DNA from 2 places in the Mitsuaria sp. BK037 genome. Region 1 is predicted to be linked to the other one. Evidence: predicted binding sites of a transcription regulator. Region 1 holds the regulator's gene; the other holds the start of a gene.
What was found. The regulator NrdR, encoded in region 1, represses ribonucleotide reductase genes. The targets are predictions, from matches to a motif close to CACNANATNTNGTG.

Region 1 (14,461 bases):
CGGATAACCGACGCCGTTCAGCCGCCCGACCAGCACCGTCGCCTCCTGCGCCGACCCGGTGTTCAGGAAGCTGAGCCGCGCCTGGATGTCCGCCGCGGTGCGCAGGCGCAGCAGCGTCGAGCTCTTGCGGATGCGCAGCAGGTCGCGGAACGCGTCGCGCGTCCAGGCGATGTCGGCGGCGCCCGGCTTGATCGCCGCGTCGGCCAGCAGCGGTCGCGCCAGGGACCAGTTGTCGGCGTTGTCCCGCGCGGGCGGCAGGCCCACGCCGAAGTGGTTGTCGGCATAGGTCCAGTCCAGCCGGTTGAACCAGTCGCCGCTGTCGTAGCTGTTGCGGTCCAGCGATTTGCTGCGCAGCGTGTCCACGCCCGCATGGAAGTACGCCACGCCCTGGCTGAACGCGTTGATCGCGCTGGCCAGGACCTGCACGCGGGCGCGGTCCTCGCGGCTGGTGCCGGCCGGCAGGCGGAACACGTTGTTGTCGAACAGGGTGAGGTTGTCGTGGTTCTCGACGTAGTTGACGACCTCGCCCGGCTCCAGCACCCAGCCGGCGGGAATGCCGCCGACGTCGATCTGCTCGAGCCGCAGGATTTCGTCCCAGCTCGTCTGCATCTGGAAGCCGCGGATCGAGCCCGCCATCGACGCACGGATCCGGTCGGCCTGCCACATCAGCTCGCCGCGCGTCTGGCCGGCGTTCCAGCCGTTGCTGTCATAGAAGAAGCCGTTCACGTAGCCCTGGTTGGCCCGCAGCGCCGCGCCCGAATCGCAGCAACCGCCGCCGCGCACCGCGTCGCGGATCAGCGGATTGAAGCTGCCGATGCCCGAGCCGTTCAGCGACAGCATCTCCGCCTGCACGAAGCGCGCGCCGTTGGCGACCTCGCCGAAGTTCCAGCCCTCACCGACGATCTGCACCTCGCGCCCCGCGGCCTGCGCCACGCGGGCCTTGAGCGTCTCCATGGCCGCGCGCGGATGGTGGCCCATGATGTCGAAGCGCAGCGAGCTGATGCGGTAGTCGCGCGCCCAGATGACCGCCGAGTCGATCATGAGCTTGCCCATCATGAGGTTCTCGGACGCGGTGTTCTCGCAGCAGGTCGAGCGCTCGATGCCGCCGCTGGCGTTGTAGCGGAAGTAGTAGTTCGGCACGACCTTGTCGAGCACCGAGGTGGCGCTCTGGCCCGACGAGGTCGTGTGGTTGTAGACCAGGTCCATGCCCACCCGCAGGCCCGCCGCGTTGAGCGCCTGCACCATGCGGCGGAACTCGACCACCCGCGCCACCGGATCGCTCGCGTTGCTCGAGTAGCTGCCCTCGGGCGTCGAGAAATGCTGCGGGTCGTAGCCCCAGTTGAAGCAGTCGGCGGCGGCCGAGGCGGCCACGGCGGCCTGCTGGGTCTCGCCGTCGGGCGCACCGGTGGGCGAGGGCGTCACGCAGCCCTTCTCGTTGACGGTGGCGAAGTCGAACGCCGGCAGCAGGTGCACGTCGGTCAGGCCCGCCGCGGCCAGCGCCGCCAGATGCCGCATGCCGTTGGAGCCGGTTTCGGCGAAGGCCAGGTACTTGCCGCGCCGCGCCGCGGGCACGGTGGCGTCGTTGATGGAGAAGTCGCGCACGTGCAGCTCGTAGATGCTCAGGTCCGATGGCGCGTTCACCGTCGCCGGCGGCGCACCGGCGTCCCAGCCGGGCGGCTTGGTGGCGCCAGCGTCGAGGTCCATCACCACGCTTTGCTGCCCACCCAGCGTCACGCCTCGCGAGTAGGGATCGGCCACCAGCTGGCGCACCAGTCCCACGCCCTTGACGAACACCTGCACTTGGTAGCGATAGGTCGCCCCGTGCAGGCTGCCGGGCTTGCTCAGGTGCCACACGCCGGTCGCGGCATCGCGGGTCATGGACTCCGTCGTCGTGCGGGTCAGCGTGGAGGCGCCGATCGGTGTGGTCAGCACCAGCTGGACGTTCTGCGCGGTCGGGGCCCAGACCTTGAAGCTGGTGCTCCCCCGGGCCACGACGGCGCCGAGGTCCGGCACCTCGTAGGCGGCGGCATAGAGGTCGTCGAGCGCGCCGGCGATCTGGGCGGTCGTCGCGTTCAGCACCCGGCCGTCGGCGTCGACCTGCGCCAGCACCAGTTGCTGCTGATGCAGGGCGGGCAGGCGCGCGATGTCGTCCGGGCGGACCGCGAAGACGCCGCCGCTGGCCACGTACTTGAAGCGCCGGGCCGCGGCCTCCGGCACGGTGCCGGTGAAGGCGTCCAGCGTGATGAAGCCGTCGGCGCCCGTCACCGTCGCGCTGGCGGCCACGGCGATCTGGCCGGTGGCCGAGTGGTACAGCCGCACGCCGCCGCTGGCGCTGGCGCGGGGCCACTTGACCAGCGTCCTGTTGAGCCACACCGCGCGCGCATCGGTGCTGGACACCTGGCGCAGGTCCGGCGGCGCGGTGTGGACGGTGGCGTCGCCCTCGACCAGCCAGATCTGGCCGACGCGGTTCTGCACCGTCAGCGCGCCGAACTCGACGCGCAGGTTGTTGTCGCGGCCGTCCTTGTCGTTCTCGTTGGGCGGCATGCCGTGGATGATGAATTCCAGCCCCTTGCGGCTGGCGTCGTCCCGCGGATTGAGCACCGGCAGGTCGAAGACCACCTCGTCGCTGCCCACCGAATGGCCCGGCATCGCGCTGAATGGCACCGGCTGGTTCCACCGGTCGATGGTGACGCCGGACGGCAGGGCGGCCGTGTCCAGGCCGCTGCCGCTCCACAGGTGCAGGCCCCAGGCCGCGTAGTTGGCGTCGAAGCGCTTGTAATGGACGCGCACCGTCGTGAGGTCGGGCGCCGGCTGGCCCAGCGGGTTGCTGGTGTAGGTCGTGCCGTCGCCCTGCAGGCGCCAGACTTCGTTGGCCCCGGCTTGCAGGACCAGGGACTGGTCGGCGCCGCCGTTGTCCTTCTCGTCGCCCTTGTGGAAGAGGAAGCCGACCGTGCCGCTGCCGGCCGCGAGCGGCACGTCGTAGTACACGCCGAAGTCGTCGCTTCCGCTGGCGTTCCAGCCTTCGTTCCAGTTGGGACTGCGGGCCGCGTCCCAGGTGTGGATCTGCCAGCCGGCCGCGTTGCCATCGGCGCGGCGGTAGTGGACGCGCAGCGAGGTGGCCGGCGCGTCCGGCGAGGCGACCGCGGCGGCGCGTGCGCGGCTGGTGCCGCCGCCGTTGCCGCCGGGATCGGGAACGGCGGCGAGCACGGTGACGCCGAGCTCGCTCGCGGCCGAAGCGGCTGCGCCCGCTGACTGGGCGCGGGGCGTATCGGCCTCGCCGCTGCCGCCGCCGCACGCGCTGAGCAGCCCGCTCAGGGCGATCACCCAGCTGCCCAGCACCGCTCGCCAACCTGCCCCAGTTCCGATGCGCATTGCCTTGTCCCCCTTCAAAAGGTCGGCGGATGCTAGTGAAGTAAAACTACGGAATCGAATAGTGAAACCCCGAAGTTCCGCTACATGTCCTGATTGAATGGGACAGCGTGGGGGACAGGGTCGGCCTCGCCGGGCCCAAGTTCCGCGTGGTGGTCGTAGTTTTGTTTCACCGCCGCGTATCGGGCAGGCCGTGCCGTTGTCGGCCGCCCACGTTGGCGCAGCGAATCCAACACGAGCTCGCAGCCGGGCGCCCCGGGCCCTTGTTGAGCCGCGTCAAGGCGCGTCGGCGCCCGAGCCGCCACCATCCGGGCTTTCGTTTTTTCCGGAACCCCGACCATGACCATGGCTACGCTCCTCGACCGCGTCCGCGCCGCCGGATTGCGCCCCTTGCGCCTCGCCGGCCGCGACCTGCTGCCCATCGTCCAAGGAGGCATGGGGGTGGGGGTCTCGGCGCACCGGCTCGCCGGCAGCGTCGCGGGGCAGGGCGCCTGGGGCACGATCGCGTCGGTGGACCTGCGCCGGCATCACCCCGACCTCATGGCCCGCAGCGAGTCGATGCGCGATGGCGACGAGAAGAAGGCCGTGATCGAACAGGCCAACCAGGAGGCGCTGGCGCGCGAGATCGGGGCGGCTCGCCGGCTCTCCGAAGGGCGCGGCCTGCTGGCGGTCAATGTGATGCGCGCGGTGAGCGACTACGCGTCCTCGGTGCGGACGGCGCTCGAGTCCGGCATCGACGCGCTGGTGGTGGGCGCGGGGCTGCCGCTGGATCTGCCCGAGCTCGCGCAGGACCATCCGCGCACCGCCCTGGTCCCTATCCTGTCCGAGGCCCGCGGCGTGACGCTGCTGTGGAAGAAATGGGAGCGCCGGCAGCGGCTGCCGGCGGCCGTGGTCATCGAGCATCCCGGCCATGCGGGCGGGCACCTCGGCGCGGCGCGGGTCGCGGATGTTGGCGATGGCCGTTTCGATTTCGAGACCGTGCTGCCCGCGGTCCGGCGCTTCCTGCGCGATGCGGGCGCCGAGGGCCAGGTGCCGCTGATCGCCGCCGGCGGCGTGCGGCGCTGCGAGGACATCCAGCGGCTGCAATCGCTGGGCGCCGACGCGGTGCAACTCGGCACGCCCTTCGCCGCGACGCTGGAGTGCGATGCGCATCCGTCGTTCAAGCGCGTGCTGGCCCAGGCGCGCGAGGAGGACCTCGTCGAGTTCTGCAGCGTCGCGGGCCTGCCGGCGCGGGCGGTGATGACGCCGTGGCTGAAGAAGTACCTGGGCGCGGAGGCGCGCCTGCAGTCCGTCGCGCAGCTCAAGAAGCGCTGCACCCTGGCCTTCGACTGCCTGAGCCAGTGCGGCCTGCGCGATGGCCTGAAGGACTGGGGTCAGTTCTGCATCGACCAGCGACTGGCCTCGGCGTTGCGCGGCGAGACCGCGAGAGGCCTGTTCTTCCGCGGTCGCGGCGCACTGCCGTTCGGCGACCAGATCGCCAGCGTGCGGCAGCTGCTGGAACGCCTGCTGACGCCCGGGGTTCCCCTCGGCACGCCGGCGGCCTGAGACGCCAGGCAATGACAAAGGGCCCGCGGACGGATCGTCCCGGGCCCTTGCAGCTTTTGGCGCCTGAGGCGCCGCGCGCTCAACCGCGGGCGGCCTTCACCTCGACCGGCCGCAGGTCGATCGCGGCGCGGTCCAGTACGCCGTTGACGTACTTGTGGCCGTCGGTGCCGCCGAAGGACTTCGCCAGTTCAACGGCCTCGTTGATCGCCACCTTGTACGGAATGTCGATGCAGTTCTTCAGCTCGTAGGCGCCGATCATCAGGATCGCGTGCTCGATGGGCGAGAGCTCGGTCGTCTTGCGGTCGGCGTGGCGGGCGAGCACGGCGTCCAGGTCGGCCGCTTCCTCGATCGCGCCGTGGAAGACCTTGTCGTAATGACCGCGGTCGGCCTTGTCGAAGCCGTCCTGCTCACGCGTGTGCGCGTCGATCACGCCGAGGTCTTCGCCGGTGACCAGCCACTGGTAGATGCCTTGCAGCGCATGCTCGCGCGAGCGGCGGCGGGCCGACTTGGCCGGCGCCTTCCTGGCGGCCGGCTTGCCGCCGTTCTTGGCCGCGGGCTTGCCGGCGGGGGAGGAGGTGTCCTTGGTGTTCACTTGAGTTCTTTCAGCAGCTGCGCCATCTCGACGGCGACGGTTCCGGCATCGCGGCCCTTTTCTTCGGCACGGGCCCAGGCCTGTTCCTCGTTCTCCACCGTCAGGATCGCGTTGGCGATCGGCAGGCGGTGGTCGAGCGTCAGGCGCGTCACGCCGGCACCGCTCTCGTTGGCGACCAGTTCGAAGTGGTAGGTCTCGCCGCGGATGATGCAGCCCAGCGCCACCAGCGCGTCGAAGCGGCCGCTGACGGCCATGGCCTGCAGAGCCACCGGCACCTCGAGCGCGCCGGGCACGGTGACGTGGCGGATGTCGGCGTCCTGGACGCCGAGCCGGTTCAGTTCAGCCCGGCAGGCCTGGGCCAGCGCGGTCGTCAGTTCGTCGTTGAAGCGTGCCTGGACGATGCCCACGCGCAGGCCGCGTCCGTCGAGTCGGGTCGACTGACCCTTGTCAGATCCTTGCATGCGGTCCTCGGATTCAGCAGTCGTTGGGAGTGGCCTGGGCGGCCTGGAAACCGGTCACTTCCAGCCCGTAGCCGGTCATGCTGGGCATGCGGCGCGGGCTGCCGAGCAGCTTCATCCGATGCACGCCGAGCTCGCGCAGGATCTGCGCGCCGACGCCGTAGGTGCGCAGGTCCATGGTCTGGCGCGGTTCCTCGCCGGTCGCCGGCTGCAGCCGCGCGAGCAGCGCGTCGGCGTCCTCGCCGCAGTTCAGCAGCACCGCCACGCCCGAGCCTTCGCGCTGGATGGCCGCCAGCGCCTGCGGCAGCGGCCAGCTGTGGCCGCAGCGGCCGGCGTCCAGCAGGTCCATCGCGGAGAAGGGCTCGTGCACCCGCACCAGCACCTCCTGGTCCTTCTGCCATTGACCCAGCGCCAGCGCCATGTGGACGTTGTTGGAGCGATCGCGGAAGACGTGGCATTCGAACCGGCCCTCGCGCGTCTCCAGCGGACGCTGGGCGATGCGCTGCACGATCGATTCGTTGCGGCTGCGGTATTCGATCAGGTCGGCGATGGTGCCTATCTTCAGGCCGTGCTCCTGGGCGAAGACCTCCAGATCCGGCAGACGGGCCATGGTGCCGTCGTCGTTCATGATCTCGCAGATGACGCCGGCGGGCGTCAGGCCGGCCATGCGCGACAGGTCGCAGCCCGCCTCGGTATGGCCGGCGCGCATCAGCACGCCGCCGTCCTGGGCCTGCAGCGGGAAGATGTGGCCGGGCTGCACCAGGTCGGACGCCACGGCGCCCTTCGCGACCGCGGCCTGCACGGTCCGCGCGCGATCCGCGGCGGAGATGCCGGTCGTGACGCCGGTGGCGGCCTCGATCGACACGGTGAAGGCGGTGCCGTGCTTGGTGCCGTTGCGGGTGGCCATCGGCGGGAGCTGCAGCTGCTCGCAGCGCTCGCGGGTCAGCGTCAGGCAGATCAGCCCGCGGCCGTGCTTGGCCATGAAGTTGATCGCTTCCGGCGTGACGTGGTCGGCGGCGAGGACGAGGTCCCCCTCGTTCTCACGGTCTTCCTCGTCGACAAGGATGACCATGCGGCCGGCCGCCAGTTCGGCGACCAGCTCGGGAATCGGTGAAATAGGCATGGGCGCGATTGTAGGCGGGGCGGGCCTGGCGGGCCGGAGGAGGGCTGGGTCTAGGCGCTCGTGGCCGGTCTCAGGCGCAGGCGCAGGTCGCCGCCGACCGCCAGGCTCTCGACCAGGCGGAAGCGGGGGGCCTGGGCGAGTGCCGTCAGCCCGCCCAGGTCGACCATGCCCCGGCCCTCGCCGAGCAGCGTCGGCGCCAGGTACACCAGCAGTTCGTCGACCAGTCCGGTGCGCAGCAACGAGCCGTTGAGCTTGTAGCCGGCCTCGATGTGAAGCTCGTTGACCTGTCGGCGGCCCAGGTCGTGGATCGCCGCGGCCAGGTCCACCTTGCCCCGCGCCGGATCGGCCAGGCCGACGAGTTCCGCGCCCAGGCCGGCGAGCACCGCCCCCCGTTCGCCGGCCTGCGCCAGCGCGTGATAAACGAGCAGCCCGCCGGGCGGCGCCAGGAGGCGGGCGGACGGCGGGAGCTCCAGCCGCGAGTCGATCAGCACCCGCTGCGGCTGCCGGGCGGTCTCCACGTCGCGGACATCCAGGCGCGGGTCATCCTCGCGGGCGGTGCCGATGCCGGTCAGCACCGCCCCGGCGCGACGGCGCCATGCATGGCCGTCCTTGCGGGCCTCGGGGCCGGTGATCCATTGGCTAACGCCATTGGACAGCGCCGTGCGGCCATCCAGCGACGCGGCGATCTTCATTCGCACGAACGGGCGGCCGTGGCGCATGCGGGTCAGGAAACCGATGTTGAGCTCGTGCGCCTCGATCGCTGCCGGATGGTCCGCCGTGAGCACGTCCGTGACGATGCCGGCGGCGCGCATCCGCGCCAGGCCCTGGCCGGCGACCAGCGGATTGGGATCGTCCAGCGCGACGACGACCCGGGCCACGCCGGCTGCGATCAGCGCGTCGCAGCAGGGCGGGGTGCGACCGTGGTGGGCGCAAGGCTCGAGCGTCACATACGCGGTGGCGCCGCGCGGATCGTGACCACGGGCCTGCGCGTCTCGCAGCGCCATGACCTCGGCATGGGCCTGGCCCGCCGCCTGCGTGTGCCCTTGTCCGAGCACCCGATCCTGCGCGTCCACGAGCACGCAGCCCACGCGGGGATTGGGATCGCTGAGGCCGACGGCGCCCTGCGCCAGTCGCACCGCCTCGGTCATCCAGCGGCTGTCCCGGGTGTCGGCATGGAAAGGGGGCGGGGATGAGGCGGGGCGGGGCGCTTGCATGGCGCGCAGTCTAGCGGCGACCTTGGGCGGCAGCAGAAGCAGGCCCGAGAGGGCGGGATCCTCCGCCGGCAGCAGGCTGTCCAGCGTGAGCGACCGCGGCCTGCCGGCGCGATCGGTCCAGTGGACCCGGAGGTGGACCGCGCGCAGTGGCGGGACGTCGGCCATGAAACCGTCCGCCGGACCGTCCGCCGGAAGGCTGCCGGGCGGCATCGGCTCATGCCAGGGCGCGGACTGCGCGTCGAGCTTGAACTCGGTGGCCGGCCCCTCCCAGGTCAGCGAGGGGGCCGGGCCGTCGGGCCGCCATCGCCAGCGCTCGAGTTCGTTGCGCGCCAGGCGCAGCGCCTGCTCCTGGTGCCGGATGTCGTCGACAACGAGTCGCAGACGGACCTGGAGCGCCATGAGCGCTGCCGTGCCGATCGCGAGCAAGGCCAGCGCGATCAAGGCTTCCACCAGGGTGAAGCCCCGGCGACGACGCCGACCGTCATGCGGGAAAGGGGCGCGGGCGTCGGTCATCGCGTGGGGCTCCAGCTACCGGGGACGGGAAGAAAGCTGCCCATCTGGCGATGCACGCGATAGAGCACCGCGGCATCGTGGGTCAGGGTGACGGTCTTTCCCGGGTCGAAGACGCCGTCGGTCACGATCGCGCCGCGCCAGGAGGCGGCCTGGCCGACGGGCGGGTGCCAGCCGATGCCCTCCCGCGCATAGAGCACGCCTTGCGCGCTGCCCGGCGCGGAGAGGTCGAGGCGGCCGTCGACGACCAGCACCAGGGGCGTGCCGTCCAGCGCGGCCGGCGGCCACTCGCTCAGGCGCGCGTCGCCGTCGATCCAGATCAGGCGACGGCCCCGCGCCAGGGCCTGGGCGAGCGGGGCGCCGCAGTCCGCGTCGCAGCGCATGCGCGCGATGGCGGGCTGACCGCGATATCGCATCGCCGGATAGCCGAAGATGCGCAGGAAGCTGCCCGGCCCTTCGGTCGCCGCCTGCGGCGGCGGCAGCCGCAGGGCGCTGAGCAGGGCCAGATGCCGGGCAGCCTCGGCAAGGCCGGAGGGGCCTTCGGACAGGTCGTCGCAGTCGGCCCGGCGGTCGCTGCATCCGCGCACGATCAGCTTCAGCTGGCCGGCCGGGCCCGCGTCGGTGAAACGAACGGTGAAGCGTGGTTGCGGATCCAGGGGCCGTGCGTCCGCGGTGGGTGATGCGCCGGCGGGGTCGCGCTGGGTCGCGCACTGGCAGGTCCAGCGGAGCGGTCCGGTGTTCGTGCAGGCCGGGGACATCGCACCCCCTGCGCCTGGGGCGCTGGGCTTCGCGCGGTAATGCCCGTCCGCGCCGAGCTCCAGGAAGCGGCTGCGGAAGTCGGTCGCGGAGGCGCTGGAGGTGCCGGCGGCGGCAATGTCGGCGCTCGGGCCGGCTGGATGCGATGCCGGCCGGCAGCTGTCGTCCACATGGCCGCCATTGAGCATCGCGATCGCCCAGGCCATGCCGGCCTCGGCCGCCTCGAAGGCGGTGGCGGCGCGGTGGTCATTGGCGGCCACGCGCTGGGCCGTCGTCAACTGGCGCGTTGCCCAGGCGGCACCCAGCGCCAGTACGCCGAGCAGCACGACGCACATCGCCAGCGTGCCGAGCCCGCGTTGCAGGCGCCGGGTCATGGGCAGTCTCCCGCGAGCGCGTCGTTGCGCACGAGGCCACGCACCGTCAGCTGTTGACGGACCCGGTGATCGTGAACGGCCTCGGCGTCGAGCACCAGTTCGACCATGCGGGTCAGGATCGCTGGGCCACAAGCGGGCGCGTCGCCACCCCCACCGCCACCCCCACCGCTGCCACTGCCGCCGTCGGTTGGAGGCGGCGCGGGCGGCGGCGTTCCCGGCGAGCAGGCGCGCGCGCAGGCGTCTCCCAGCGACTTCGCCTGCGAGTCGACCCGCAGGTCGAAGGCGCGCACGCGCAGCAGCGCCGGATCGGTCAGCGGCTGGTAGCGGCCCGCGACCAACTGGTCGATGCGGCCCTCGCTCCAGCGGAACCCGGCGACCTCCCGCACGCCGGTCCCACCGGTCGAGTTGCCGTCCCGGGAGAAGCTGTAGGTCACGTGGGTGCCGGCTTCTCCCACGTCCAGGTCGGCGTAGGGGTTGCGGACCGGCGCGGGTGCATCGGCCTGCCAGAGGGCCTCCTGCGGTCGGTCCCAGAAGGCGGCACGGCGCAGGTCGCGCAGGATCAGCTCCGCGGTGGCGCGCAGCTCCTGCTGCACTTGCAGCTCCAGCAGCAACCGGTGATGGGCGCCGACTTGAAGGCCGGCCATGGTGAAGGCGCCCGCCATCAGCATCAGGCTGATGGCCAAGCCGACCAGCAGTTCGACGAGCGTGAAGCCGTGCGAGATCCCCTGCGCATTTCGCGACGCACGGGGATGCTGCGGAGGGTGACGATGAGCGGACATGCGTTTGCCCCCTTCAGCGCGGCCAGCAGGCGTCGGCCTGTTCGGCGCCCCCGGCGTCCCGGCCCGAGGTGTGGATGGCGCCGGCCTCCAGCCGGAGTGTCAATACCTGGCACCGGCGGTCCCCGGTCTGGCTGCCCTGCGCGATGGCCTCGAGCGTGTAGCGCGTCGCGTCCGCCTGCGCGATGCGCAGCCGGTAGAGGCTGCTGCGCGTCAACGGCGACTGCGCCAGGTCCTCCAGCCGGTCGGCATAACGGGGGTGGCCGGACCTGAAGCGCTCCTGCGCCAGCTGGAGCGCCAGCAAGGCCTCCCGCGCCTCGGCGCGCCGTCCCTTCAGGACGTGATCGCGGAAACTCGGCAGCGTCAGCACGGCGAGGACGGCCAGGATCGCCAGCACGATCACGATCTCGATCAACGAGAAGCCCCGCGTCCTCATGCGCACCTCGGCAGGCGGCTCGCGGTGCCCTCGGCCGCGCAACTGCGCACGCGACCGGTCAGGCTGACGATGTGGCGGATCGCGCCGATGCCTTCCATGCGGACCTCGACCGTGCCGCTCACCGACACGGTGCCCTGGCGGCCGCTGAAGAGCATCGACGGCACGTTGGACACCACCTCCGGCTGGCCGCGGCCTCGTGTCCAGCGCATCTGCTTGATGGCCTGGGCACCGGCGTCGCAGACCGGCGGGGTGTCCATCCGGCAGCCACAGCCGCCGAGGGGGCCGGTGTGCAGCACGTAGCAGCGCCCGCTGCCGGTCACCGGGGACTCGTCGCCGCCAAAGCGCAGGATCACGTTGCGCGCGCCCTGGATGGCCTCGCTGCGTGCCAGCTGAAGGTCGCTAAGGACAGCCTGCGCGCTGTTGGCGAGCCGCTGGCGCCAGAGCCAGTCGCGCAGATCGGGGCCGGCGAGCATCGCCGCGAGCGCGACGATCGCGATCGACACGAGCAACTCGATCAGGCTGAAGCCGCGACCTGCGCCCGATGGCACGGAGCCTTCGCGGGAGGCGGGGACGGGAAGGGCGGGAAAGGGAAGGGGAAGGGCAGTGGGCACGTCGGTCTCCGGAAGAGTTGCCAGGAACTCTAGGGAGACGCGCGTCGCGGCGCTTCGCCTTCAGGTGGGAAAAGCCGGCCCGCTGAAGGGGGCCGGCTTTTGGGGGGGCTTAGATGTCCCGGATCAGCTGCCGGAACTCATCGACGTCCTCGAACGAGCGGTACACCGATGCGAAGCGCACGTAGGCCACCTTGTCGATGCGCTTGAGCTCGCGCATTACATGCTCGCCGAGCTTGGTCGACGGGATTTCGCGCGCGCCGCTGCTCAGCAGCTTTTCCTGGATGCGTTCCAGCGCGGCGTCGATCTGCTCGATGCTGACCGGACGCTTGCGCAGCGCCAGCGTCATCGACGCGCGCAGCTTGCCCATGTCGAACTCGGCGCGCGTGCCGTCCTTCTTCACGACCATGGGCAGCGCGATCTCCGCGCGCTCGTAGGTCGTGAAGCGCTTGTCGCAGGACTGGCAGCGCCGGCGGCGACGCACCACGTCGCCTTCATCCGATTCGCGGGTCTCCGAGACTTGCGTGTCGCCGTGACCGCAGAAGGGGCAACGCATGCGCCGCGGGCTCCGCTCAGCGGTAGACCGGGAACTGACGGGTCAGTTCGGCCACCTTGTCGCGCACGCGGGCCAGGTTGGCCTCGTCATGCGGGTTGTCCAGCACGTCGGCGATCAGGTGAGCGGTCGCGCGGACCTGCTCCTCCTTGAAGCCGCGGGTGGTCATCGCCGGCGTGCCCAGGCGGATGCCGCTGGTGACCATGGGCTTCTGCGGGTCGTTGGGGATGCCGTTCTTGTTGCAGGTCATGTGGGCGGCGCCCAGGATGGCCTCGGCTTCCTTGCCGGTCAGGTTCTTCGGACGCAGGTCCACCAGCATCACGTGGCTCTCGGTGCCGCCGGAGACGATGCGCAGGCCGCGCTCGATCAGCGTCTGCGCCAGCACCTTGGCGTTGGCGACGACCTGCTGCTGGTAGGCCTTGAATTCCGGCGACAGCGCTTCCTTGAAGGCCACCGCCTTGCCGGCGATGACGTGCATCAGCGGACCGCCCTGGATGCCGGGGAAGATCGCCGAGTTGATCTTCTTGGCGATCGCTTCGTCGTTGGTCAGGATGATGCCGCCGCGCGGGCCGCGCAGGCTCTTGTGCGTCGTCGAGGTCACCACGTCCGCGTGCGGCAGCGGGTTCGGGTAGACGCCCGCGGCGATCAGGCCGGCGTAGTGCGCCATGTCGACCATGAAGTAGGCGCCGATCTCCTTGGCGATCCTGCCGAAGCGCTCGAAGTCGATGCGCAGCGAGTAGGCCGAGGCGCCCGCGATGATCAGCTTGGGCTTCTTCTCGCGCGCCAGCGCTTCCATCGCGTCGTAGTCGATCTCCTCCTTGGCGTCCAGGCCGTAGGAGATGACGTTGAACCACTTGCCGCTCATGTTCAGCGCCATGCCGTGGGTCAGGTGGCCGCCTTCGGCCAGGCTCATGCCCATGATGGTGTCGCCCGGCTGCAGCAGCGCGAAGAACACGCCCTGGTTGGCCTGCGAGCCGCTGTTGGGCTGCACGTTGGCGAACTCGGCACCGTAGAGCTGCTTGAGGCGATCGATCGCCAGTTGCTCGACGACGTCGACGTATTCGCAGCCGCCGTAGTAGCGCTTGCCGGGATAGCCCTCGGCGTACTTGTTGGTCAGCTGGCTGCCCTGCGCGGCCATGACCGCCGGCGAGGTGTAGTTCTCCGAGGCGATCAGCTCGATGTGTTCTTCCTGCCGCTGGTTCTCCTGCTGGATGGCGGCGAAGACTTCGGCGTCGACGTTGGCGAGGGTCTGTTGGGTGCGGTCAAACATGATTTGATGTCGGCTCAAGGGTTGGCGCCGCCCGCCCGGCGGCGCATCGGCGCGATCGCGGGGCGCGATGCGGCGACGGATGCCGGAACGACGGCGGCCCAGGCGAACGGCACGGACAGCCGGAGGAGACCCCGGCCGTTCGCGCTTCCCGGTGGTGACCCACCTCGGGCGACGCCTGCGCGGTGAAGGAATCATCACCGGACAGGGCGCCCTGATCGCCAGTTGCGCGAAGCGTGCAGTGTAGCCGCACCGGAGCGGGGCACGGCGCGGGTCGTGACATTGTTCCTGGCTGGAGGCACGCCGACGCGCCAATGAAAAAACGGGTTCCGAGGAACCCGTTTTTTCGAGGCGCGGTGGCTGGATCAGCGCATCACGGCGGTCATCGCGACCTGCTCGCCGCCGGTGGCCGGCGCCGAGGCCGGCTCGCGGATCGGGCGCGGCGCGGACGGGCTGACGTTGCGGCCCTGGACCACCGCCTTGAGCAGGTCCTGCTCGGCCAGCACGCGGGCGGCGTAGCCGGTGTCGTCGGGCAGGTTGGTGGCGCCGACGTAACGACGCAGGCCTTCCTCGAGGCTGCCGGCGCGCTGGATGCATTCCTTGAGCACCTGCACGCCGACGCGCAGGTTGGTGATCGGGTCGAACGCGGCCAGGTTGCCGCCGAAGGCCTCGTACTTGTCGTCGTGCACGCGCGTCATCACCTGCATCAGGCCCTGTGCGCCGACGGCGCTCTGGGCGAAGGGGTTGAAGCCCGATTCGATCGCCATGATCGACAGGATCAGCGTGGGATCGACGCGCGCGCGCTGGCCCACGTCCCAGGCTTCCTTGACCAGGCGGCTGACCGGCTCGGGCGCGACGCGGTAGCGGCGCGCCAGGTAGT
Region 2 (14,461 bases), on a different contig from region 1:
ACCGGCTCAACGTGATCCAGATCCGCGTCCCGCCGCTGCGCGAGCGCATGGAGGACCTGGCGCCGATCAGCGCGCGCATCCTGCAGCGCATCGCCGCCGACGCCGGGGTGGCGCCGGTGCCCGCGCTGACGCCGGCGGCGCTGGCGACGCTGTCGCGCTACAGCTTCCCGGGCAACGTGCGCGAGCTCGAGAACCTGCTGCATCGCGCGCTCGCGCTGTCCAGCGGCGACGGCATCGACCTGGCCGACCTCGGCCTGCCCGACAGCGTGCTGGGCCTGGATGACGCGCCGGCGGAGACCGCCGAGGTGGCCGCGGAGCCGCCGCTGGGCGCCGCTCTGCCCGCCGAGGCGCGTGGCGGTGCGCCGCTGCCGGCGGACCTCGCCACCTATCTGGACGAGGTCGAGAAGCAGATCCTGCTGCGGGCGCTCGAGCAGCACCGCAACAACCGCACCGCGGCCGGCGCCAGCCTGGGCCTGTCGCTGCGGCAGATGCGCTACCGCATGGCGCGGCTGGAAATCTCGGTCGGCGGCGACGAGTCCTGACCGGTTCGCATCCCAGCGGAACTGCGCGCAATGCGACCATGACCCCACCGCCGGTGGCCCCTCCGGGAAGGTCCTAGGGCGGGGTTGTCCTAACGGGTGGGGACAGCGGCGCGGCGTGTCATCGAAGCGCCATCGACGCCTGCTCAGCAACCATCGGCCCTCGCGCCCGATTCCCGGCTGCAACCCGCGCCAATCCTGGGCTTGCGGACACGATGCGCGAATCCATCGGGGCTGTGCGGGGTCAGGTCTTCCCGCTAGACCAGCGGGTGGTGAACGTCAAGGGCGATGACGCTACCGCTAGTTCCTTGAAGGTGCCGTGACCACTAGATATAGTGTTTTGCATGCTATCCTGCTGACTTCGCAAACACGGCGATGAATGCTCCCTCAGACGTCTTGCCCGCGCTGCCGACCCCTTGGTCGGAGGACCGGGAATCCCAAGTCCGGGCGCATCAGCAGCACCGCCGACATCACCTGACCCCCTGATCGCCGGGCCCTTCGGACAAGCCGGGCCGGGCGAAGCTTTTTTGTTTTTCCAGACACCAGAACAGACGAGGATCCCATGCAGACTGTCGCCGCCACACCGACCGCTGAAACGGGCCTGGCCCAGGCTCCGCGCGAGTCCGCCGCCGCTTCGGCCAGCTTCCCGCAGCACCAGATCATCCGCCGCAACGGCGCGGTGGTGCACTTCGAGCCGAGCAAGGTGGCCGTGGCGATGATGAAGGCCTTCCTCGCGGTGCACGGCACCAGCGGTGCGGCGTCCGCCAGCGTGCGCGAAACCGTCGACGCGCTGACCGATTCGGTGACGCGCGCGCTGCTGCGCTCGCGCCCGGCCGGCGGCACCTTCCACATCGAGGACGTGCAGGACCACGTCGAGCTGGCGCTGATGCGCGGCGGCCACCATGAAGTGGCGCGCGCCTACGTGCTGTACCGCGAGCGCCGCACCCAGGAGCGCGCCGCCCAGGGCGAGCAGCGCCAGGCCGCGGTGCTGGAGTCCGGCATCTCGGTGGTCGAGAACGGCGTGCGGGTGCCGCTCGACCTGAACAAGCTGGCGGCGCTGATCTCGTCGAGCTGCGAGAACCTGGGCGCCGACGTCAAGCCGGATCCGATCCTGGCCGAGACCAAGCGCAACCTGTACGACGGCGTTCCGATGGACGAGGTCTACAAGGCCGCCATCCTGGCCGCGCGCACGCTGATCGAGAAGGACCCGGGCTACACCCGGGCCACCGCCCGCCTGCTGCTGCACACGATCCGCAAGGAGATCCTGGGCCGCGAGGTCACGCAGGCCGAGATGGCCACCGCGTACGCCGACTACTTCCCCGGCTTCATCAAGAAGGGCGTGCAGGCGGAGCTGCTGGACGAGAAGCTGCAGCAGTACGACCTGGCCAAGCTGGGCGCCGCGCTGAAGGCTGAGCGTGACCTGCAGTTCGACTACCTGGGCCTGCAGACGCTGTTCGACCGCTACTTCCTGCATGTGGACGGCACCCGCATCGAGATGCCGCAGGCCTTCTTCATGCGCGTGGCCATGGGCCTGGCGCTGAACGAGATCGACCGCGAAGCCCGAGCCATCGAGTTCTACGAAGTCCTGTCGACCTTCGACTTCATGAGCTCCACGCCGACGCTGTTCAACTCGGGCACGCGCCGCTCGCAGCTGTCGAGCTGCTACCTGACGACGGTGGCCGACGACCTGGACGGCATCTATGAAGCGCTGAAGGAAAACGCGCTGCTGTCCAAGTTCGCTGGCGGCCTGGGCAACGACTGGACGCCGGTGCGCGCGCTGGGCTCGCACATCAAGGGCACGAACGGCAAGTCGCAAGGCGTCGTCCCGTTCCTGAAGGTGGTCAACGACACCGCCGTCGCGGTGAACCAGGGCGGCAAGCGCAAGGGCGCCGTCTGCGCCTACCTGGAGACGTGGCACCTGGACATCGAGGAATTCCTCGAGCTGCGCAAGAACACCGGTGACGACCGGCGCCGCACCCACGACATGAACACGGCGAACTGGATTCCCGACCTGTTCATGAAGCGCGTCATCGAAGGCGGCGACTGGACGCTGTTCAGCCCGTCCACCTGCCCGGACCTGCACGACCTGTTCGGCAAGGAATTCGAGGTCGCCTACACGGCCTATGAAGCCAAGGTCGACCGCGGCGAGCTCAAGCTGCACAAGCGCATGCCGGCCCGCGACCTCTGGCGCAAGATGCTGACGATGCTGTTCGAGACGGGCCATCCCTGGATCACGTTCAAGGACGCCTGCAACGTGCGCTCGCCGCAGCAGCATGTGGGCGTCGTGCACTCGTCCAACCTGTGCACCGAGATCACGCTGAACACCAACGACAACGAGATCGCGGTCTGCAACCTGGGCTCGGTCAACCTGTCGCAGCATCTGAAGGACGGCAAGATCGACCAGGAGAAGCTGAAGAAGACGGTGTCGACGGCGATGCGCATGCTCGACAACGTCATCGACATCAACTACTACGCGGTCAAGAAGGCGCGCGACTCCAACCTGCGCCACCGTCCGGTGGGCCTGGGCATCATGGGCTTCCAGGATGCGCTGTACCAGCTGCGCGTGCCCTACGCCTCCGACGCCGCGGTCGAGTTCGCCGACCGCTCGATGGAAGCCGTCTGCTATCACGCCTACTGGGCTTCGACCGAGCTGGCCGCCGAGCGTGGCCGCTACAGCAGCTACCGCGGCTCGCTGTGGGATCGCGGCATCCTGCCGATCGACTCGCTGAACCTGCTGGCCGAAGCCCGCGGCGGTTACGTCGACGTGGACCGCTCGTCGTCGCTGGACTGGGACGCGCTGCGCGCCAAGATCGCCCGTGACGGCATGCGCAACAGCAACTGCGTGGCGATCGCGCCGACCGCGACGATCTCCAACATCATCGGCGTCGACGCGTCGATCGAGCCCTGCTTCGGCAACCTGTCGGTGAAGTCCAACCTGTCGGGCGAGTTCACCGTGGTGAACGAGCACCTGGTCCGCGACCTCAAGAAGCTGGGCCTGTGGGACGACGTGATGGTCATGGACCTCAAGCACTTCGACGGCTCGCTGCGCCGCATCGACCGCGTGCCCGAGGAACTCAAGCACCTGTACGCCACCGCGTTCGAAGTGGATCCGGTGTGGCTGGTGGAAGCCGCCGCGCGCCGCCAGAAGTGGATCGACCAGGCGCAGAGCCTGAACATCTACATGGCCGGTGCCTCGGGCAAGCGCCTGGACGAGACCTACAAGCTGGCGTGGCAGCGTGGCCTGAAGACCACCTACTACCTCCGCACGATGGGCGCGACGCATGCCGAGAAGAGCACCGTGCAGAACGCCGGCCAGCTCAACGCGGTGAGCAGCGGCATCGGTAGCCTGAGCGCCGCGCCGGTCGCGGCGGCACCGGTCGCGGTCGCGCCGATCGAGACTTCGGTCTCGCCGGATCTGGGCGCCGTGTCGCCGGCGACGGACGTCAAGTTCTGCGCCATCGACGACCCCGGTTGCGAGGCCTGCCAGTAATCGAAACAGGAGGTGTCGGCGTCATGCGTCGACACCTCCGACGCTCGCGATGCGAGTGTTCATCGATGTTCGCGGCGATCGGCGATTTTTCCGCCCGGCCTCGCGAGCGATCGATGAACGCTTGATCGGACGTCCGCTCCGGCTCCTGCCGCGTGTCGAGATCGCGCGGCATCGCACTCATCAGGAGATGCGACGCACGTGGTCCGACGCGTCGAATGCGATGCGGACCAGCAACAGCGAAGCGGCGTCAAAGTCAAGAAGTCCTTTGTGTTTGAACACAACACTCCGATAATCCGCGACCATAGGAAGACCACCATGCTGGTTTGGGAAGAAGACCGTCAACCTTCGAGCAACGCGCCGCAGTCGGGCGCATCGATCCACGCAGCGACGCACGCCGTCGCGCGTGATGCCGCCGCCTCCGCGGCGGGTTCGGTGTCCTCTTCTGCCTCGTCGATCGCCAACGCGAGCGAGCGCCGTGTGAACGTCGCCGACAAACGCATCATCAACGGCCAGACCGACGTCAACCAGCTGGTTCCGTTCAAGTACAAGTGGGCGTGGGAGAAGTACCTCGCCACCTGCGCGAATCACTGGATGCCGCAGGAAGTGAACATGTCCCGCGACATCGCGCTGTGGAAGGACCCGAACGGTCTGACCGACGATGAACGCAGAATCATCAAGCGCAACCTCGGCTTCTTCGTGACCGCCGATTCGCTGGCCGCCAACAACATCGTGCTGGGCACCTACCGCCACATCACGGCCCCCGAAGCCCGCCAGTTCCTGCTGCGCCAGGCCTTCGAGGAAGCGATCCACACCCACGCCTACCAATACATCGTCGAGTCGCTGGGCCTGGACGAGAGCGAGATCTTCAACGCCTATCACGAGGTGCAGTCGATCCGCGACAAGGACGAATTCCTGATCCCGTTCATCGACGCGATCATGGATCCCAACTTCGTCACCGGCACCCCGGAGAACGACCAGACGCTGCTCAAGTCGCTGATCGTCTTCGCCTGCCTGATGGAAGGCCTGTTCTTCTACGTCGGCTTCACGCAGATCCTGGCGCTGGGCCGCCAGAACAAGATGACCGGTGCCGCCGAGCAGTACCAGTACATCCTGCGCGACGAGTCGATGCACTGCAACTTCGGCATCGACCTGATCAACCAGATCAAGCTCGAGAACCCGCACCTGTGGACGCCTGAATTCCGCGCGGAGATCAAGGCGCTGTTCCAGAAGGCCGTGGAGCTCGAGTACCGCTACGCCGAGGACACGATGCCGCGCGGCGTGCTGGGCCTGAACGCGGCCATGTTCAAGGGCTACCTGCGCTACATCGCGAATCGTCGCGCGACGCAGATCGGCCTGGAAGCGCTCTTCCCGAACGAGGAAAACCCGTTCCCCTGGATGAGCGAAATGATTGACCTGAAGAAGGAACGCAACTTCTTCGAAACGCGAGTGATCGAATACCAATCGGGCGGCGCGCTGTCCTGGGACTGATGAAGTCCGAGGCGGAGTGACCCTCGAGCATTGTTTGTTGAAGAAGAGATCAAGCTTGGCGATGCGCCGACCGACCGACATAGAAGCGGCGGAGACGCACCGCAACCCGATTCACCGCACCGCGGAGCGCAACTCCCGCGCGTCGTGGGCGGTGAATACCTGCACTGCATCAACCGGTTGATGACGGGCAGGGCTATTTCCACTTGATCAAGGAGAACTGAAATGGCAACTGCGAAGAAGGCCGCTCCGGCCAAGAAGGCGGCTCCGGCCAAGAAGGCCGCTGCGAAGAAGGCTCCGGCCGCGAAGAAGGCGGCTCCGGCCAAGAAGGCCGCGCCGGCGAAGAAGGCCGCTCCGGCCAAGAAGGCTGCGCCGGCGAAGAAGGCCGCTGCTGCGAAGAAGGCGGCGCCGGCGAAGAAGGCCGCTCCGGCCAAGAAGGCGGCTGCTGCGAAGAAGGCGGCACCGGCGAAGAAGGTTGCGGCCAAGAAGGCCGCTCCGGCCAAGAAGGTCGCTGCCAAGAAGGCTGCGCCGGCCAAGAAGGCCTCCGCCGCCAAGAAGCCGCCGATCAAGGCCACTGCCAAGGCTGCGAAGCCCGCCGCGAAGAAGGCTGCGCCTGCCAAGAAGGCCGCTGCTGCGAAGAAGGCTGCCCCCAAGGCCGCCGCCAAGCCTGCTGCGAAGCCGGCCGCCAAGAAGGCTGCTGCTCCGAAGAAGGCCGCTGCACCGAAGAAGGCTGCCGCCAAGCCTGCCGCTGCCCCCGCTGCCAAGCCTGCCGCTGCGCCGGCCCCGGCTGCGAAGACCGCGCTGAGCCCGCAAGCCGCCTGGCCCTTCCCGACCGGCAACAAGCCCTGAGCTTGAACGATGACCGGACCTTCGGGTCCGGTTCGTCGAGCCCTCCGAACCCGGCGCAGGCCGGGTTTTTTCTTTGCGGCCTCCCATTGGGGTCGCCAAAGAAGAAGGGCGCCTGCGCGGCGCCCATCAGAGGGAGAAGGATCGTTCGGGCGGTGGCCCGTGTCCCCGGTCAGGGGTAGAAGAGCTCGACCGAGTAGCCGCTGATCTTCTGCGCGCCGCTGTCGAAGACCAGCTGCAGCTGCTGGTCGGCGCCGGCCGGCAGCGCGACGCGGCCGGCCTGCATCTCGGTCGGCGAGAGCATGCGGCGCACGACCAGCACGCCACTCGCGTCGGTCAGGCTCAGGTCCACCCACGGCTGCGCCACTTCCCAATTGCTGCGATTGCGCAGGCTGATGCTGAAGCGGTAGTGGTTGGCGGCGCCGGCCGGATTGAGGCTGCTGCTTTCGACGCTCAAGGCCTCGATGTGCTGCCAGGGCTTGATCTCCTGGCCCAGCGCCTGCGCCACCGAAACCAGCGCCGGCTTGGCCGTCGGGTACTGCGCCGCGATCGCCTCGCGGGCATGCCAGAGCAACTGGCCCATCAGCCCGAGCGCCAGGATCGTCGCGGCGCTGCCCAGCGCCAGGCGCACGCCGGGGCGATTCCAGCGTCGTGCCGACTCGGCCTGGCGCATGAAGCTCGGCAACTGGTCGGGCATCACGCTCGGTGAGCCCTGCGCGGACATCGCGTCCGCACTGGCGGTCGACGCGGCCGCGCGGGCGGCCAGGAGTTCGGACTCCGCCGCCAGCACCGTCATCGTGGTTTCGGGGCTCTCCGTCGGTCGCGGCGCGGCGGCCCGGCGGCGCTTGAACGGATTCCAGAACCGGCGCTTCCTCGCGGCCTTGGCCGCGCGCTTGGCCTCGGCGATGGCGTCTTCGTCGGGCGCCATCATCGACGACGAGGGTTCGAGCGACGGCCCCAGGTCCGGCTCCGGCGCCGGTTCATTCGCGCGCAGCTGCGCCGCGGTGGCCGGGCTCAGCGCCAGCGTCACGTCAGGGCGCTCGTCGTCGTCGATCATCGGCGGCGGCAGCTCATCCTCCTCGAACCGCATGCCCTTGGGTTCGGGCAGGTGCGATCGCGGATCAGGCGCGGCGGGCGCCTCGAGGAAGGGTTCCCGACGGGCTTCGTGCGGACGCTCGTCGACGCCGGTCGCGTTGAAGCGCGCGTCGACGATGTCGTCCATCGGCTCGTCGTCGGCCATGCGGCGCGGCGGCGCGAAGGGATTGAGCGACTCGTCGTCGGCGGCGATCCAGCCGCTGTCGCGCGGTGGTTGGTGGTGAGCCGGTGGCTCCGGTGCGAAGACGGGCTCCGGCGCGAAGATCGGCGCGGGCGGGGCCACTGGCCTCGACGGTGGCAAGGGTGCGGGCTGGCTCGGCGGGAAGTCGTCGCGATAGGCTGGCGCGGTCGGTGTCGGCGCGGGCTGTGGCGGGCGCCGGTCGACCGGCGCGGGCTCTGCCGGGGGGCTCAGCGGCGGCCAGGGCGGCGGGCTGTCGCGCTCGAGATCGAACAGCTGCTCGCGGGCATCGAAGACCTCGGCGCAGCGGCCGCAGCGGACCCAGCCTTCGGAGACGCGCAGCTGGTCCTGCACCACCCGGAAGATGGTGCCGCAGGTCGTGCAGCGGGTCGCGAGATTCATGGGCGCGATGATGCCACGAAGCAGGGTCAGTCCTTGACGCGAACACCCCCCGGTTGACACACCGTCACCACGGGCGCGCGACCCGCGATGCGGCTGTTCATCGGCCCGGGCGAGGCAATGGAAGTGCCCGCGGGCGATGGGTCGGGAGGGCTGGCGTGCGTGCGGCGAGTGGTCCTTCGAGCGATGGATCAGGCAGGGCGACGCGCCGTCATCAGGATCCAGCCGTCCTCGCTGTCGGCGACCTCGAGGGCCACGTGCGGCGCGTAAGCGGCCTTCAATTCATCGGCCTGGCGCTCGAGGATGCCGGCCAGCACCAGGTGCGCGCCCGGGCGCAGGTGGTTGCACAGCAGCGGCGCCAGCAGCTTCAGCGGCGTGGCCAGGATGTTGGCCAGCACCACCGGGTACTCGCCGTTCGCGGCATCGGGCATCGCGGCGTTCAGCGTCACGCCGTTGTCCTTGGCGTTGTGCGTCGAGGCGATCAGCGCGGCCGGGTCGATGTCGACGGCGTCGATGGACTTCGCGCCGAACAAGCCAGCCGCAATCGCCAGGATGCCGGAGCCGCAGCCGTAGTCGAGCACGCGATCCCAGTGGGCGGCCTCGGCGCCGTGGCGCGCGATCCAGCGCAGGCACATGCGTGTCGTCGGATGGGTGCCGGTGCCGAATGCCAAGCCCGGGTCGAGCCGCATGACCTGCCGCGCCTGCGCCGGCGCCTCGTGCCAGGACGGGACGATCCAGAACTCCGGCGTGATCTCCACCGGCGCGAATTGCGATTGCGTCAGCCGCACCCAGTCCTGCTGCGCGACGGTCTGGATCGCCTGCACGTGGACGTCGGTGGCCCAGTCCTGCGCCAGGATCAGCGTCGCGGCCTCGGTGGCCTCGGCTTCCTCGGCGAACAGCGCCTTCACCACCGAGCGCTCCCAGCCCGCGCGCGGCGCGGGCATGCCGGGCTCGCCGAACAGCGCGCGCTCCGCGGGCGTGTCGGCGTCGGCGTCCTCGACGGAGACGGCCAGCGAGTCGATCTCCATCAGCGCGTCGCTGACGGTCTCGACATCCTCCTCGCGGCAGATCAGCACGAGCTCGTGCAGCAGGAGATCGTTGGCGTGGTCTTCGCCGTGGTTTTCGCTCATGGCGGCTCCGGGACTTCGGGGGACTTCTGAAATGGAGAAGCCCTCAAGGCGGACCAGCGTCCACGCTTGAGGGCCTGCGCATTGTCGCTCAGCGGCGGTCGGCGCTGATCGGGCAGCGCCTTCGGGTCAGCGCTTGTGGGCGGCCATCCACTGCTCGAGGTAGTGGATGTCGGTGCCGCCTTCGATGAACTTGGCGTCAGCCATCAACTCGCGGTGCAGCGGGATGTTGGTCTGGATGCCTTCGACGACGGTCTCCGACAGCGCGATGCGCATGCGGGCCAGGGCCTGCTCGCGGGTGTCGCCGTGGACGATGATCTTGCCGATCATCGAGTCGTAGTTCGGCGGCACGAAGTAGTTGGTGTACGCATGCGAGTCCACGCGCACGCCGGGACCGCCTGGCGGGTGCCACATCGTGATGCGGCCCGGCGACGGGATGAACTTGACCGGGTCCTCGGCGTTGATGCGGCACTCGATCGAATGACCGCGCATCGTGATGTTGCGCTGGGTGAAGGGCAGCTTCTCGCCGGCGGCGATGCGGATCTGCATCTGCACGATGTCCACGCCGGTCACCAGTTCGGTCACCGGGTGCTCGACCTGCACGCGGGTGTTCATCTCGATGAAGTAGAACTCGCCGTTCTCGTACAGGAACTCGAAGGTGCCCGCGCCGCGGTAACCCATCTTCTTGCAGGCCGCGGCGCAGCGGTCGCCGACGCGCTCGATCAGGCGGCGCGGAATGCCGGGCGCTGGCGCTTCCTCGATGATCTTCTGGTGGCGGCGCTGCATCGAGCAGTCGCGCTCGCCCAGCCAGACGGCGTTCTTGTGGCCGTCGGCCAGCACCTGGATCTCCACGTGGCGCGGATGCTCCAGGAACTTCTCCATGTAGACCTGCGGATTGCCGAAGGCCGCGGCCGCCTCGGCCTTGGTCATCTGCACCGCGTTGACCAGCGCCGCCTCGGTGTGGACCACCCGCATGCCGCGGCCGCCACCGCCGCCGGCGGCCTTGATGATCACCGGATAGCCGATCGCGCGGGCGATGCGGACGATCTCCTTGGGATCGTCGGGCAGGGCGCCCTCGGAGCCGGGCACGCAGGGCACGCCGGCCTTGATCATGGCCTGCTTGGCCGAGACCTTGTCGCCCATGGTCCGGATGTTGTCCGGGGTCGGGCCGATGAAGGTGAAGCCGCTGCGCTCGACGCGCTCGGCGAAGTCCGCGTTCTCGGACAGGAAGCCGTAGCCGGGGTGGATCGCCTCGGCGTCGGTGACCTCCGCCGTCGCGATGATGGCCGGCATCGACAGGTAGCTCTGCGCGGACGGCGCGGGGCCGATGCAGACGGCCTCGTCGGCCAGCTTCACGTACTTCGCGTCGCGGTCCGCTTCCGAATACACGACGACCGACTTCACGCCCAGTTCGCGGCAAGCGCGCTGGATACGCAAGGCGATCTCGCCGCGATTCGCGATGAGGATCTTCTTGAACATCTCGGACCGCCTTACTCGATGACGATCAGCGATTGGCCGAATTCCACCGGCTGGCCGTTCTCGATCAGGATCTTCGTGATCGTGCCGGTCTTGTCGGCTTCGATCTCGTTCATGATCTTCATGGCCTCGATGATGCAGATCGGGTCGCCTTCCTTGACCTGCTGGCCGACCTCGGCGAACGGCTTGGCGTTCGGGCTGGAGGCGCGGTAGAAGGTGCCGACCATCGGCGACTTGACGATGTGGCCGGTTTCCGCGGCCGGGGCCGGCGCGGCCACAGGTGCGGCGGCGGCGACCGGTGCGGCGGCCTGCGCTGCCGGCGCGGCGACCATCTGCGGCGCCTGCATCATGGGCATGGCCGCCACGACGGGCTGGCCATCGGACTTGACGATGCGCACCTTGCCATCGGCCTCGGTGATTTCAAGTTCAGAGATGTTCGACTCGGAGACGAGGTCGATCAGGGTCTTGAGCTTGCGCAAATCCATATGAACTCTCCAACGGGGATCGGTTGTGATCTTCGGGTTGTCTTCCGGTCCGGCGGCAGGCGGACCGCGGCGCTCAGGGGGACGAGGCCGGCCGGCTCAATTGCTGGATCGCGAACTGCAGCGCCAACCGGTAGCCGGCCGGACCCAGTCCGCAGATCACGCCTTCCGCGACCGGCGACACGTAGCTGTGGTGACGGAACGGTTCGCGCTTGTGGATGTTGGACAGATGCACTTCAATCACCGGCAGCGCCACCGCCGCCAGCGCATCGCGGATCGCGACGCTGGTGTGGGTGTAGGCCGCCGGATTGATGATGATGAAGCGCGTGCCGTCGCGTCCGGCTGCTTGAATGCGGTCTACCAGGCCACCTTCGTGGTTGCTTTGATAGCTCTCCAGAGCTACGCCGGCTTCCTGCGCGATCCGGCGAAGATCTGCGTCGATCTCCGCCAAAGTGGTCGCGCCGTAGACCCCAGGCTCTCGGGTGCCGAGCAGGTTGAGGTTGGGGCCGTGTAGTACCAGGACTTGCATTCAGCGACCGGTCCCGCCAATTAGAGCGAAGACACTAGAAGCGTAAAAGGGTGGACTTTACGCCTTTTGGGTTCAGATCCCGGCAGCAAGCCAAAAATAAAAGGCTTGACCAGCTTCAGGCCGCCCGCTATGGCCGAGCAGGCCTTGACGGGGCTTCGGTCGAGGCGTCAGGACTTCATCGCGCGGGCCATCTCGCGCAGTTCTTCCAGGTGGGTGGCTCCCAACTTGCGCCAGATCGGCTCGCCTTGCGCGCTGAAGGCGACGGTAAACGGCAGGCCTCCCTTGGCATTGCCCAGGGTCTTGGACAGATCGGTGCCGGTGAGTCCGGCGAGGGCGACCGGGAACTTCAACGGAAGTTTCTCGAGGAAGCCCCGCACGGGCGTAGGCGCGTCGACGGCCAGACCGAGCACCTGCCACCCTTTGGAGGCGAACTCGTCGTGAAACTGATTGATTTCCGGCAGTTCCTTGACGCAAGGCGCGCACCAGGTGGCCCAGAAGTTCAGCAGCAGCGGCTTGCCACGCAGGCGGGCGGCGGGCTGGTAGGTCTGCTGGTCGAGCGTGTCGAAGCTGGCGTTCCAGAACGCCGCGGCTTCCGCCGAGAGCGGTCCCGACGGCGCTGCGCCGCCCCCACCGCCGGCCTGCCTTTCATGATGAAGCGCGAGGTAGGCCCCCGCGCCGGCAGCCACCACGCCAGCGGCGCCCAGCCCCAGAACAGCGCGTCGTTGCATTCAATCTTCCTTCCCGTTCAGCAGTTGGCGCAGCGCGGCGAGGTCGCCGCGTTCGGTCCGGCCGCGCGCGTCGGGCTTGAGCGCGCCGCGCAGGTCGTCGTGATCCAGGATGGTCAGCGCGATCGCCACCCGCTCGTTCAGCGCGCGGCAAGGCACATCCAGGACGAGCTGGTCGACGGTTTCGCCCTTGGCATTGCGGGATTGGCCGACGTCATAGTCCACGCCCTGGTTCAGCAGCGCGATCTCCGCCGATTTGCTGTCATCGCAATACAACTGCAGATGGATGTGGGACAGCCGGGTGGCGGTGCCGCGCCAGACGGCGCCGCTCAGGTGGGGGCGGAACTCGGCCAGCCGCTCCATCCAGGTGGCGGCCAGTTCGCGCAGGGCCAGCAGCTCGGCCGGCTGCGTGTCGGCGCAGAAGATGTCCAGATACTCGCGTACCTGGTCTTCCAGTTCATCGTTGCTGGGCAGCGCGGTGCGCGGCGGCAGGCCGAGCACCTTCAGCGCGCGCGACTTGGCGGGGCCGTATTCCAGGCCTTCCTCCACCACCAGGCGGGCGGCGGCGGCGGCGATCTCGGTCGTCAATTCGGGTGTCATGGCGCCCTTTCGGCGGCTCGGCCCTGGGCGGGCGATCCCTGGCCCAAGCGTCAGGGGATGTCGACCGCGCCCATCCGGGCCTCGATGGTGCCAGCCCGCCCGATCACATACGGCGAACCTGGGCGTTTCTCGAACCGCTTCGGCGCCGGCAGCATCACCGCCAGGCGCGCCGCCTGGTTGGGGCCCAGCCGGGCGGCGTCGACGCGGTAGTAGTGACGGGCGGCGGCCTGGGCGCCGAACACGCCCTCGCCCCACTCGACGTTGTTCAGGTAGATCTCCAGAATGCGCTGCTTGTCGAGCAGCGCTTCCAGCATCAGCGTCAGCACAAGTTCCTGGCCCTTGCGCAGCAAGTTGCGCTCCGAGTTCAGGAACAGGTTCTTGGCCAACTGCTGCGAGATCGTCGAGCCGCCGATGACCTTGGGGACCGGCGCCGGCTTGTTCGGATTCGTCTTGGCCAGGCGGGCGGCGCGCTGGTCGGCCAGTTCCTGCGCGCGCTGGTTCTTGTCCCAGGCCTTTTCGAGCGCGTCCCAGTCCACGCCGCCGTGCTCGTTGAAGCCGGCGTCCTCGCTGGCGATCACGGCCCGCTTGAGGTGCTTGCTGATCAGGGAGCCGTCGACCCATTGCTGGGCCCAGAGGATCTGGTGCTTCTCGCGCAGCAGGCGCAGCGCTTCGGAACGCTGGAAGGTCGTCGACTGCGGCGACACCACCGCCATCAGCGCAATGCGGGCGGCGAAGAACAGCTGCAGGCACAGGACGCTGACGAGCAGCATGCCGGCGAATCGCCAGAACTGTTTCATGGAGCGGTCCTCAATGGATCCTCGATCGGGTGGGTCTCAAGGGGCGGCGAGTCGACGGCGCAGCTCGGCCAGCACCGCCGCGCTGTCCGGGCGCACGCCGCGCCAGAGGAGGAAGGCCTCGGCCGCCTGCTCGACCAGCATGCCCAGGCCATCGCGGCTCGCGCCGCCAGCGCCCGCCTGGCCGGCAGCCCAGTCCAGGAAGGGGGCGGCGGAAGCGCCATACATCATGTCGACGGCCAGGCCGCCGACGGCCAGCACCGGTGCGCCGGGATCCGGCAAGGGCAGGCCCGCCCCGCTGAGCGAGGCGCTGGTGCCGTTGATCAGCACGTCGTGCCGGCCGTCCGGTGCGGGGGCGTCGAGCCCGCCCGCGCTCAGGCGCACGCCGTGGTCGTCGGCCCAGGCGCGGTGGCTGGCCGCGAGCGCCAGCGCCTTGTCGGCGCTGCGGTTGACGATGCGGATCTCCGCGGGCCGGCCGCCGATCAGGCTGCCGAGCACGCCGGCGGAAGCCCCGCCCGCGCCGATCAGCAGCACGCGCTGGCCGCGCAGCGGGCGCGCGGCGTTGCGCTCGATGTCGGCCACCAGGCCGGCGCCGTCCGTGTTGTCGCCGAGCCAGCCGCCCTCGGTGTCGAAGCGCAGCGTGTTGACCGCGCCGGCGAGCGCGGCGCGCGGCGTGCGGCGGGCCGCGAGCCGGAA

Region 2: FHT37_RS14735 (ribonucleoside-diphosphate reductase subunit alpha) is a predicted target of NrdR. The motif match lies at 864-877, and genes of this name have one in related genera.

Annotation. Positions count from the first base shown of each region.
Region 1 covers NZ_JACHYS010000001.1:1,124,147-1,138,607, forward strand. The annotation lists gene FHT37_RS04920 (alpha-1,6-glucosidase domain-containing protein) at 1-3,372, opposite strand, end outside; gene FHT37_RS04925 (nitronate monooxygenase family protein) at 3,715-4,914, shown strand; gene nusB (transcription antitermination factor NusB) at 4,994-5,506, opposite strand; gene ribH (6,7-dimethyl-8-ribityllumazine synthase) at 5,503-5,967, opposite strand; gene ribBA (bifunctional 3,4-dihydroxy-2-butanone-4-phosphate synthase/GTP cyclohydrolase II) at 5,981-7,087, opposite strand; gene ribD (bifunctional diaminohydroxyphosphoribosylaminopyrimidine deaminase/5-amino-6-(5-phosphoribosylamino)uracil reductase RibD) at 7,138-8,814, opposite strand; gene FHT37_RS04950 (PilX N-terminal domain-containing pilus assembly protein) at 8,811-9,941, opposite strand; gene FHT37_RS04955 (PilW family protein) at 9,938-10,720, opposite strand; gene FHT37_RS04960 (type IV pilin protein) at 10,734-11,153, opposite strand; gene FHT37_RS04965 (GspH/FimT family pseudopilin) at 11,150-11,764, opposite strand; gene nrdR (transcriptional regulator NrdR) at 11,874-12,317, opposite strand; gene glyA (serine hydroxymethyltransferase) at 12,334-13,584, opposite strand; ZMP/ZTP riboswitch at 13,674-13,820, opposite strand; gene FHT37_RS04980 (lytic transglycosylase domain-containing protein) at 13,947-14,461, opposite strand, start outside.
Region 2 covers NZ_JACHYS010000002.1:575,572-590,032, reverse strand. The annotation lists gene FHT37_RS14740 (sigma-54 dependent transcriptional regulator) at 1-542, shown strand, start outside; gene FHT37_RS14735 (ribonucleoside-diphosphate reductase subunit alpha) at 1,102-4,029, shown strand; gene FHT37_RS14730 (ribonucleotide-diphosphate reductase subunit beta) at 4,345-5,517, shown strand; gene FHT37_RS14725 (histone) at 5,740-6,363, shown strand; gene FHT37_RS14720 (zinc-ribbon and DUF3426 domain-containing protein) at 6,533-8,035, opposite strand; gene prmA (50S ribosomal protein L11 methyltransferase) at 8,224-9,120, opposite strand; gene accC (acetyl-CoA carboxylase biotin carboxylase subunit) at 9,289-10,638, opposite strand; gene accB (acetyl-CoA carboxylase biotin carboxyl carrier protein) at 10,650-11,120, opposite strand; gene aroQ (type II 3-dehydroquinate dehydratase) at 11,194-11,646, opposite strand; gene FHT37_RS14695 (TlpA disulfide reductase family protein) at 11,814-12,374, opposite strand; gene FHT37_RS14690 (hypothetical protein) at 12,375-12,971, opposite strand; gene FHT37_RS14685 (transglycosylase domain-containing protein) at 13,022-13,768, opposite strand; gene aroE (shikimate dehydrogenase) at 13,805-14,461, opposite strand, start outside.